Regions from separate parts of the Inquilinus sp. YAF38 genome, predicted to be linked through region 2. Evidence: riboswitches for the same ligand, from Rfam matches in the RefSeq annotation. Region 2 holds a riboswitch; the other holds the start of a gene.
What was found. Region 2 has a riboswitch for S-adenosylmethionine ahead of metZ (O-succinylhomoserine sulfhydrylase). Riboswitches for the same ligand answer to the same signal wherever they lie in the genome.
Positions count from the first base shown of each region.

Region 1 (5,193 bases), on a different contig from region 2:
CCCGGTAAGGTGGTGTTCGAGACCGAGCTGATGCAGCTGATCCAGTACGACCCGGCGACCGAGACGGTGGCGCGGCGGCCGCTGCTGATCATCCCGCCCTGGATCAACAAGTTCTACATCCTCGACCTGAAGCCGCAGAACAGCCTGATCCGCTGGGCGGTCGAGCAGGGCCACACCGTCTTTGTCGTCTCCTGGGTCAACCCGGACGGGCAGCTGGCGGACAAGAGCTTCGCCGACTACATGCTGGAAGGGTCACTGGCGGCGCTCGGCGCGATCGAGCAGGCGACCGGCGAGCGCGAGGTCAACGTCATCGGCTATTGCCTCGGCGGCACGCTGCTGGCCTGCACCCTGGCCTGGATGACGGCCAAGGGCGAGGCGGACCGGGTCAAGAGCGCCACCTACCTGACCACGCTGACCGACTTCACCGATCCGGGCGAGCTCGGCATCTTCGTCGACGAGGAGCAGCTGCGGACGATCGAGACGAAGATGTCCGGCAAGGGCTATCTCGAAGGCTCGGCGATGGCCACGACCTTCAACCTGCTGCGCGCCAACGACTTGATCTGGTCCTTCGTCGTCAGCAACTACCTGCTGGGCAAGGACCCCTTCCCCTTCGACCTTTTGTACTGGAACAGCGACGCGACCCGGATGCCGGCCGCGATGCACAGCTTCTACCTGCGCAACATGTATCAGGAGAACCGGCTGGCGCAGCCCGGCGGCATCACCCTGGCCGGGGTGCCGATCGACCTGACCACGGTGAAGACCCCGACCTTCATGCTGTCGACACGCGACGACCACATCGCGCCCTGGGCCTCGACCTATGCCGGGACCCAGCTGTTCGGCGGGCCGGTGCGCTTCTGCCTCAGCGCCTCGGGCCACATCGCCGGGGTGGTCAACCCGCCGGCGGCGAAGAAGTACTGCCACTGGGTCAACACGCGTACGCCGAAGACCCCGGAGGCTTGGCTCCAAGCCGCCGAGCAGGTCGAGGGCTCGTGGTGGCCGGAATGGCAGAAATGGGTCGCCCGCCACACCGGCGGCCAAGTCCCGGCCCGCCAGCCGGGCGACGGCGGGTTGTCCCCGATCGAGGACGCCCCCGGGCGCTACGTGCGGGCGACATAGGGCTCCAAACCGCTCTCTCTTAACTGTCATTGCCGGGCTTGACCCGGCAATCCAGAGGATGTCGAGACCTTCTGGATGCCCGGGTCAAGCCCGGGCATGACAAGGAGGGAGGGGGCCGGCTCCGCCTCAAGCCGCCAGCTCATCCACCGCCGCATAAGCCCGCCGCAGCTCGGCCAGGCGATCGCCTTCCAGCACCCGGTCGAGATGGATCTCGGGCCGCAGCGTGGCGGTGACGACGACGCGGTAGAGATGGGTCCACGGCCCGGCGCCGCGATGCACCACGGCGTACAGGATCTCGCGCCGCTGCGGGTCGCGCGAGTGGGGACAAAGGCGGTCGTCGAGCCGCTCGACGGTGTCGCCGGGATGGGCCAGCGGGATCGCCGCGGACTGGTATGCAGACATGAAAAACCCTCCATCGCGGTTGCGAGGAGGGCTGACGCGCGGCTTTCGACCCGTTTGGTTGCCGGTCCGGCCGCATCGCCCCTCTTGCGAGAGGCCACCACCTTGCCCGGGAGGCAGGTTGGCGTGGGCGTCAGCCCAGCTCTGGATGCGAGGCCGGGTTTAGCGCGGGCCGCGGCGCGGCGCAAGAGGGATAGAGTGCCCTTGCCTCCGCCCCCCGGATCGTCCGACCCTGGGCCGTCCTCCAGCGGCGAGCCAGCGATGTCCGATCCCTCCCGGCCGGTGCCTGATCTCTTCGCGGCGCGGCCGAACGCCTATGATCGCTTCACCCGGGCCGAATGGGCGGCGCTGCGGGCCTCGACGCCGATGGCGCTGTCCGAGGCCGAGTTGGCCGAGCTGCGCGGGCTGAACGAGCCGGTGTCGCCGGCCGATGTCGCCGACATCCTGCTGCCGCTGTCCCGCCTGCTGAACCTGCACGTCGCCGCCGCCCGCCGGCTGGACGGGGTGCAGGACGCCTTCCTCGGCCGGCCCGGCCCGCCCCCGCCCTACATCATCGGCATCGCCGGCAGCGTCGCCGTCGGCAAGAGCACCTTCGCCCGGCTGCTGCGCCTGCTGCTGTCGCGCTGGCCCGACCATCCGCGGGTCGAGCTGGTGACCACCGACGGCTTCCTGTGGCCGAAGTCGGTGCTGGAGGAGCGTGGGCTGATGCGCCGCAAGGGTTTCCCCGAGAGCTACGATCTGCGCCGCATGATCGGCTTCCTGGCCGCGGTGAAATCGGGCGGGCCGGAGGTCGAGGCGCCCGTCTATTCCCACCTCGCCTACGACATCCTGCCCGGCGCGAAGCAGGTGGTCCGCCGGCCGGACATCCTGGTCTTCGAGGGGCTTAACGTGCTGCAGGCCCCGGCCGGGGCGTCGGTCGTCACCTCCGACTTCTTCGATTTCTCGGTCTATGTCGACGCCGAGGAGGAGGACATCGCCCGCTGGTTCGTCGAGCGCCGCCTGCTGCTGCAGCGCACCGCGTTCCGGGACCCTTCCTCCTACTTCCATCACCAGCGCGACCTGCCGGAGGCCGAGGCCCGCCGCGCCGCCCGGGAGATCTGGGACCAGATCAACGGGGTGAACCTGCGCGAGAACATCCTGCCGACCCGGCAGCGCGCCCGGTTGGTGCTGCACAAGTCCGCCGATCATTCGGTCGACGCCGTCGCCCTGCGCCGGATGTAGCCATGGACCTGCGCCTCGGACCGCTGATCGGATCGGGCAAGGAGGCCGAGGTCTTCGACGCCGGCGATCGGGTGGTCAAGCTGTACCGGGCGACGGTGGCTGCGCCGAAGCTGGCGGCGCTGCACGAGGCGTCGGTGCTGGCCCTGGTCGAATCCCACGGGCTGCCGGTGCCGTCGGTCCGCGGCGTCGGGCAGGCCGACGGCCGCTGGGGCATCGCGATGACCCGGGCCGAAGGCCCGCCCCTCGCCGAAGCCATCCTCCGCGGGCCTGGCGAGGCCGTGGCCGGGCTGGAGCGGATGGTCCGGCTGCACCGGGAGATCCACGGCCGCCCGGCCACGCATCTCGCCGGCCTGAAGCCACGGCTGGCGGCGAATATCGGCCGTGCGGCCGGGATGCTGGGCCGGACCCTCGCGCGCCGGCTGCTGGACACCCTCGCCGGTCTGCCGGATGGCGACCGGCTATGCCATGGCGATTTCCATCCCTGGAACATCCTGGGCCCGCCCGGCCGCGAGGTGGTGGTCGACTGGCCCAACGCCTGCGCCGGCGATCCGGCGGCCGACGCCTGCCGCTCCTATGTGCTGATCCATCCCGCCGCGCCGGCGCTGGCCGCAGCCTATGTCGACGCGTATGCTGCCGCCGCGGGCGAGGGCCGGGACCAGATCCTGGCGTGGCTGCCCGTGGTCGCGGCCGCCCGCCTGGTGGAGGGTGTGCCGGACGAAATCAAGGCGCTGATGGCGATGGCTAGGTCGGAATCACCGCCCTGACCCCCGGCCGAATCCGCGGCAAACGGCGGGTTTCCGGCCGATTTCGTCGTCGAACTTGCCAATTCGCGCATCCTCCCCCATGTTTAGAGGGTCATTCTGGTTCGGACGGCCGGCCTGCCATGCCCTTGCGGCCGCGGATCCCTCGCCTTCCCCCGTTACCGTCTGATGCGTCGTGCGAGTTCGTGCGGCGCGACCCTTAGTTGGAGGAAAGCGATGCCGATCGGCACCGTCAAGTGGTTCAACAGCACCAAAGGCTTCGGCTTCATTCAGCCGGAGAGCGGCGGCCCGGACGTGTTCGTCCACATCTCGGCCGTTGAGCGCGCCGGCCTGCGTGGCCTGAACGAAGGCCAGCAGATTTCCTACGAGGAGCAGCGCGACCCGAAGCGCGGCAAGACCTCGGCGGAGAATCTGAAGGCCGTCTGAGCCTTCGAGCTGCAGAGCGGAACAGGAGCGCCCGCTCGTCGGGCGCTCCTTTTCTTGTGACAGACCTGCGATACTGCGGAAGCGTCGCGCCAGAGGGAGGCGGTCATGCCGTTCAAGCCGAACTACAATCAGCAGCGCAGCGAGCGCAACCGCGCCAAGGAGCAGAAGAAGCAGGAGAAGCTGCAGAAGCGCGAGGAGGAGAGCGCCCGCCGCAAGGCCGGGCTGGATGGCGACGCGCCCCAGGATGGCGACATGCCCCAGGACGGCGACACGCCCCAGGACGACCAGACCGAGTCGTCCTGACCCGAACCGTCACCGGAGTGCCACCATGGCCCGGAGCAAGAAACAATCCAATGACAGCACCTTCGTGCTGTTCAACGTCGTCTACCAGGACGGCACGCTGAGCTCGAACCGCAAGGTACCGCGCGCCGAAGCCGATGGGCTGGACGGCGAGGCCCCCGTGCGTGCGTTCATCGAGGCCCAGGACCGCAAGATCGCCGAGATGTCCGGCAATCCCCGCGGTCCGATCAAGACCATGACCCGCCTGCGCGGCCAATAGCCGACCGGCGCGGCGGCCCGAGAGCCGCCGCCTCTCCACCTCATCCCATCCACGTCGCGCTGAATTTTGCGTGGCTGCCGTCATTCAGGCGCAGATTCAGCCACTGGTCGACGAAGGCCTTGAACACCACGTCGCCGCGCGGCAGCAGATAGGCCTTCTCGGCGAAGGTGAAGGGCTGGTCCGGATGCACGGCGCACAGGCCGGGGCGCAGCTTCTGCTGCAGCCGGGTCTCGCTGGCATCGGTGATCATCACATCGGCCCGGCCGGCCAGGATCTCATCGAAGATCTTGGTGTTGTCCGGGAAGATGGTGATCTCCGCCGATTTGATTCTCTCGCGCACGAAGGCCTCGTTGGTGCCCCCTGGTGGCTCGATCACCCTGACGCCGGGCTGGTCGATCTGCTCCACCGTCTGGAATTTGTCGATAGTCTCGCACCGGGTGATCGGCGTCTTGCCGTCGACATCGATCGGGATGCTGAAGAAGGCTTGCTTCTGACGCGGCAAGCTCACGCTGATGCCGCCCATCGCCATGTCGCAGGCGCCGCCGGTGAAATCCGCCATCAGCGTCTTCCAGCTGGTCTTGACGAACTCCACCTTCACCCCGAGCGCGGCGGCCAGATCCTTGGCCATGTCGATGTCGATGCCCTCATACTCGCCCTTGGCCGGGTCGAGATAGGTGAAGGGCTTGTAGTCGCCGGTGGTGCAGACCTTCA
Region 1 is NZ_JBFRCU010000074.1:20,297-25,489, forward strand. It holds gene phaC (class I poly(R)-hydroxyalkanoic acid synthase) at 1-1,116, shown strand, start outside; gene AB4Z01_RS26580 (hypothetical protein) at 1,243-1,518, opposite strand; SAM-I-IV-variant riboswitch at 1,563-1,672, opposite strand; gene coaA (type I pantothenate kinase) at 1,777-2,736, shown strand; gene AB4Z01_RS26590 (phosphotransferase family protein) at 2,739-3,500, shown strand; gene AB4Z01_RS26595 (cold-shock protein) at 3,714-3,923, shown strand; gene AB4Z01_RS26600 (hypothetical protein) at 4,029-4,226, shown strand; gene AB4Z01_RS26605 (hypothetical protein) at 4,252-4,482, shown strand; gene AB4Z01_RS26610 (transporter substrate-binding domain-containing protein) at 4,523-5,193, opposite strand, start outside.
Region 1: linked by a shared signal. The riboswitch ahead of AB4Z01_RS26580 (hypothetical protein) and the one ahead of metZ (O-succinylhomoserine sulfhydrylase) in region 2 are both predicted to bind S-adenosylmethionine.

Region 2 (5,193 bases):
CGGCCGGCCAGACCGGCTTCATCCTCGGCCTCGCCGTGCTGTTCGCCTATCTGTTCCTGGTGGCGCTGTACGAGAGCTGGTCGATCCCGATCGGCGTGCTGCTGTCGGTCATCGTCGGCATCGTCGGCGGCATGGCGGCGCTTTGGATCGCCGGCCTGTCGAACGACGTCTACGCCCAGATCGGCATCGTCGTGCTGATCGCGCTGGCCAGCAAGAACGGCATCCTGATCGTCGAATTCGCCAAAGCCAAGCGCGAGGAGGGGTCGTCGATCGCCGAGGCCGCGATCGAGGGCGCCCGGCTGCGCTTCCGGCCGGTGATGATGACCAGCTTCGCCTTCATTCTGGGCCTGGTGCCGCTGGTGACGGCGGCGGGCGCGGCCGCGGCCAGCCGGCGCGGTGTCGGCACCTCGGTGTTCGGCGGCATGATCGCGGCCTCGGCGATCGGCATCTTCCTGATCCCGATGTTGTACGTCACCCTGCAGCATGTCCGCGAATGGGTGCATGAGAAGCTGCTGGGCGGCTCGATCGCGCCGAAGCCGCGGGCCGAGGCGCCAAGCACGCCGGCCGAATGAAACAGGGCGGCTCCTGCGGGAGCCGCCCTTTCACTTTGGCTGCCAGAACGCAACTACTTCGGCTCAAGCACACCGATTGCCTCTCCCGCCTGGCGGGAGAGGTCGGGCGTCGGCAGGACGACCGGGTGAGGGCTGGCCCGGGCCTCGACAAAGAGCCCTCACCCGGAGCCGCTCCGCGTCTCCGACCTCTCCCGTAAACGGGAGAGGCAACAACTCCGCAGGACGACCGGACTTCCGATCCGGCTTAATGCGCCCAGCGGCCGCGGTCGTGGTACCAGGGCCGGCCGCGATAATAGTTGTCCCAGTAGGGGCCGGCGTCGAACCGGATCACCGGCACGCCGATCACCGGCGCGGCCTCGACGATGACCCGGCGGCGATGCTGCACATCCGCCGCCAGGAAGCGGCCATTCGCCCAGCCGCGGTCGGGGCCGACGCCGATGTCGCACCAGGCCCAGCCATCGACGCAGCCGAAGATCTGCACCGGCACGCCCGGCCGCAGCCGCGCCACCGTCGGGTAGTCGGCGCCCGGACCGGCGCGCAGCCGGGCCGGGGCGGTGGTGTAGCCCGGCGCGGCATCGGCGGCCGTCGCCGTCAGGGCCGTCAGCGCCAGCCCGGCCATCGCGGCCAAGGCGAGCTTCCATCTCATCATGCGAACTCCAGGGATCGAGATCCCCCTTCGTCCGCCTCAACGCGGCAGAGCCGGAATCCGGTCGCCGGATGAGCGGGGCGCGGCGCCGTGCCTCACCCCCATACCGTCAGCCGGCGTGCTTCGCCGCGTCCAAGGCACGGGACAGGTCGCGCTCCAGGTCCTCGATGCCCTCGAGGCCGATCGACAGCCGCACCAGCCCGTCGGTGATGCCCATGGCGGCGCGGTCCGCCGCCTCCATCGCCCGGTGGGTGGTGGTGGTCGGGTGGGTGGCGAGCGACTTGGTGTCGCCGAGATTGTTCGAGATATCGACCAGCTGCAGCGCGTCGAGAAAGGCGAAGGCCGCCGCCTTGCTGCCGAGGTCCAGGGAGACCAGCGTCCCGCCGTTCTTCATCTGGCGCTTCGCCAGTTCGTGATGCGGATGGCTTTCCAGCCAAGGGTAGCGCACCGAACGGGCGGCCGGATGCGCCTCGACCAGCCGGGCCAGGCGGTGGGCGCTGGCGACCTGGCGCTCGACCCGCAGCCCGAGCGTCTCCAGCCCCTTCACCAGCACCCAGGCGTTGAACGGCGACAGCGCCGGGCCGGTGTGCCGGTAATAGGGCAGGAAGTCGTCGGTCAGGAACTTCTTGTCGGCGAGGACCGCGCCGCCCAGCACCCGGCCCTGGCCGTCGATGTGCTTGGTGGCGGAGTAGATCACCACATCGGCGCCGAGCTCGAGCGGCTTCTGTCCCAGCGGGGTGGCAAAGACGTTGTCGATGAACACCTTGGCGCCGGCGGCATGGGCGATCTTCGCCACCGCGGCGACGTCGACCAGATCGAGCGTCGGGTTGGCCGGCGTCTCCAGGAACACCGCCCGGGTGTTCGGCCGCATCGCCGCCTCCCAGGCCGCGAGGTCGGCGCCGTCGACGAAGGTGGTGGTGATGCCGTAGCGCGGCAGGATGACGTTGAGGATGAAGAAGCAGGAGCCGAACAGCGCCCGGCTGGCCACGACATGGTCGCCGCCGCGCAGATGGCAGAACAGGGCGGTGAACACCCCCGACATGCCGCTGGCGGTGACGTGACAGCCCTCCGCCCCTTCCAGCAGGGCCAGGCGCGTCTCCAGCACCTCCAGCGTCGGGTTGCCGTAGCGGGAATAGACGAAGCCGGGATCGTCGCCGGTGAAGCGCGCCTCGGCCGCAGCCGCGCTGTCATAGACGAAGCCCGAGGTCAGGAAGATCGCCTCGGAGGTCTCGCCATAGGGCGTTCGTCGCGTGCCGCCGCGGACCAGCACGGTCTCGGGGCCGAATTCGTCTTCGCTGGGGGCTTCGTATCGATCCATCTCGACCTCCTCCTCGACCCGACCGGGAGGCGGTGCGTGCGGGACCTGCGCGCAACCGACCTTTTAGCGGAGTTTAACGTGGCCGCAAGCCGGTCGGCTCAAATCACCACGGGGCCGCCCGGGAGGACGACGGCCCCAAGACTTATCGGCAAAACGACGATCGGGCAATGCGTTTCCGGCAACGCTGCCCGTCATCCCTCGGCCAGGGCGTAGAGCACGAAGGGCATCTCGATGCCCTCATACAGCCTGCGGTAGGAGCGGCAGAGGCGGAAGCCGCGGGCCTCGTAGAAGCCGCGGGCGAGCCGGTTGTGGGCGAAGCTCTCCAGCGTCCGGCACCCGCGCGCCACGGCGTCGGCCAGGAGGACGGTGCCGGCCGACCGGCCCTGCGCCGCCGGGTCGACGAACAGCATGTCGAGATGCGACCCGGTCATCAGCGAGAAGCCGAGCGGCGTGCCCTTGGTGTCGACCGCGATACGCAGGTCGGGCAGCCGGGCGGCGAAGCGGCGGGCGAAATCCTCCGGCCGCTTGCGGTCCAGGATCGCGGCCGGGAGGATGTGCTCGAAGGCGGCGCGGGTGCTGCGCCAGGCGACCTGCGCCACGGCCGGCAGGTCCGCCGCCGCCGGCGGCCGGACCGTCACCGCCGCCATCGTCCTGATGTCACCCATCGTCAACTGCCCCGCAGCCTGGGATCGAGCGCGTCGCGCAACCCGTCGCCCAGCAGGTTGAAGCCGAAAGACGCCAACAGGATGGCAAGGCCGGAGAAGATCGAATCCCAGGGCGACAGCAGCAGGTAGCTCCGCGCCTCGGCCAGCATGCGGCCGAGCGACGGCGTCGGCGGCTGGGTGCCGAGGCCCAGGAAGGACAGCGAGGCCTCGACCAGGATCGCGGTGGACAGGGCCAGGCTGGCCTGCACCAGGATGACGCTGGCCAGGTTGGGCAGCACGTGGCGCCACAGCACCCGCCCCTCCCCCGCCCCGATGGCGCGGGCGCCGAGCACGTACTGGCTGCCGGCCACCACCAGGGCCGGCCCGCGCAAGAGGCGGGCGAAGACCGGGATGTAGACCACGCCGATCGCCAGCGCCGTGGTGGTCGCCCCCGGCCCCAGCACGGCGACGATGCCGATCGCCAGCAGGATGATCGGGAAGGCGAACAGGATGTCCATCAGCCGCATGCCGGCGCGGTCGAGCCAGCCGCCACGCAAGGCCGCGGCCACGCCCAGGGTGCCGCCGACCAGCAGCGCCAGCAGCACCGCGCTGGCCGAGGCGGCGAGCGAGGCGCGGTAGCCGTAGAGGATGCGCGACAGCACGTCCCGCCCGAACTGGTCGGTGCCGAGCCAGGCCGCGGCGCTGGGTGGCTTCATCCGCCGGATCACATGCTGGGCCAGCGGGTCGTCCGGCGCGAGCCAGGGCGCCAGCAGCGCCGCCCCGACCTGCAGCAGCACCAGCGCCCCGCCGATCCAGACCAGCGGGTGCCGCGGCGCCGGGATGCGGCGGCGCGACGGCGGCGCCAGGGTTTCCGGGAGGGGTGCCGTCATCGCAGGCCGATCCGCGGGTCGAGCGCGGCGTAAAGCATGTCGGTGACGAAGTTCACGACCACGAATCCGGCGGTGACCAGCAGGATCGCCGCCTGGATCAGCGGGTAGTTGCGCTCCGCGATCGCGCCCAGCATCAGCCGGCCGAGGCCCGGCAGGGCGAAGACCTGCTCGACCACGATGGCGCCGCCGAACAGATAGCCGGCGGAGATGCCGAGCGCGGTGACGAAGGGGATCATGGCGTTGCGGAAGGCGTGGTCGAACACCACCGCCCGCTCACTGACCCCCTTGGCCCGGGCGGTGCGGATGTAGTCCTGCCCCAGCGCGTCGAGCATGGCCGAGCGGACGATGCGCGACAGCGACGCCAGCACCGGCACGGCCAGGGCGATGGTCGGCAGCAGCATGCGCTGCAGGTTGCCGACCGGGTCGTCGGCCAGCGCCACGAAGCCGATCGCCGGGAAGGCCGGGAACACGCCGTGGAACAGGTAGATCAGCAGGGCCCCGAGCCAGAAGGACGGCACGGTGACGCCGGCGATGGTGACCACCCGCACCAGGTAGTCGCGGGCGGAGTTGCGGAAATACGCCATCAGGCAGCCGGCCGGCACCGCCAGCGCCACCGAGACGGCCAGCGCCAGCAGCGTGACCTCGATGGTGACGCCGATCCGGGCCGTGATCTCCTCCAGGACCGGCCGGCCGGTCCACAGGCTGGTGCCGAGATCGCCGGTCAGCAGGCCGCCGAGCCAGGCGAGATACTGGGTCACCAGCGGCTGGTCGAGGCCGAGGCGCTGGCGCAGCGCCTCGATCCGGTCCGGCGTCACCTCGCTGTTGGCGCCGAGCATGATCTGCACCGCGTCGCCCGGGATCAGCCGGATCATCAGGAAGGCGACGACCGAGACTCCGAACAGCACCACCAGCAGGTCGAGCAGCCGCCCGGTCAGGAAACGGGCCATGGCGCCTCACCAGGACGATGGCAGGGCATTTTTTCCCTGTCATTGCCGGGCTTGACCCGGCAATCCAGGGGCCACAGAGAGCCGCTCCAGCCGCCCCTGGATCCTCGGGTCAAGCCCGAGGATGACAGGAAAGAGACGGGAGCAGCGCCGTGCATCCTCACTTCTCCAGCGCCGTC
Region 2 is NZ_JBFRCU010000022.1:47,588-52,780, reverse strand. It holds gene AB4Z01_RS12620 (efflux RND transporter permease subunit) at 1-572, shown strand, start outside; gene AB4Z01_RS12615 (SH3 domain-containing protein) at 817-1,221, opposite strand; gene metZ (O-succinylhomoserine sulfhydrylase) at 1,328-2,536, opposite strand; SAM riboswitch at 2,580-2,656, opposite strand; gene AB4Z01_RS12605 (GNAT family N-acetyltransferase) at 2,728-3,201, opposite strand; gene AB4Z01_RS12600 (ABC transporter permease) at 3,204-4,070, opposite strand; gene AB4Z01_RS12595 (ABC transporter permease) at 4,067-5,017, opposite strand; gene AB4Z01_RS12590 (ABC transporter substrate-binding protein) at 5,175-5,193, opposite strand, start outside.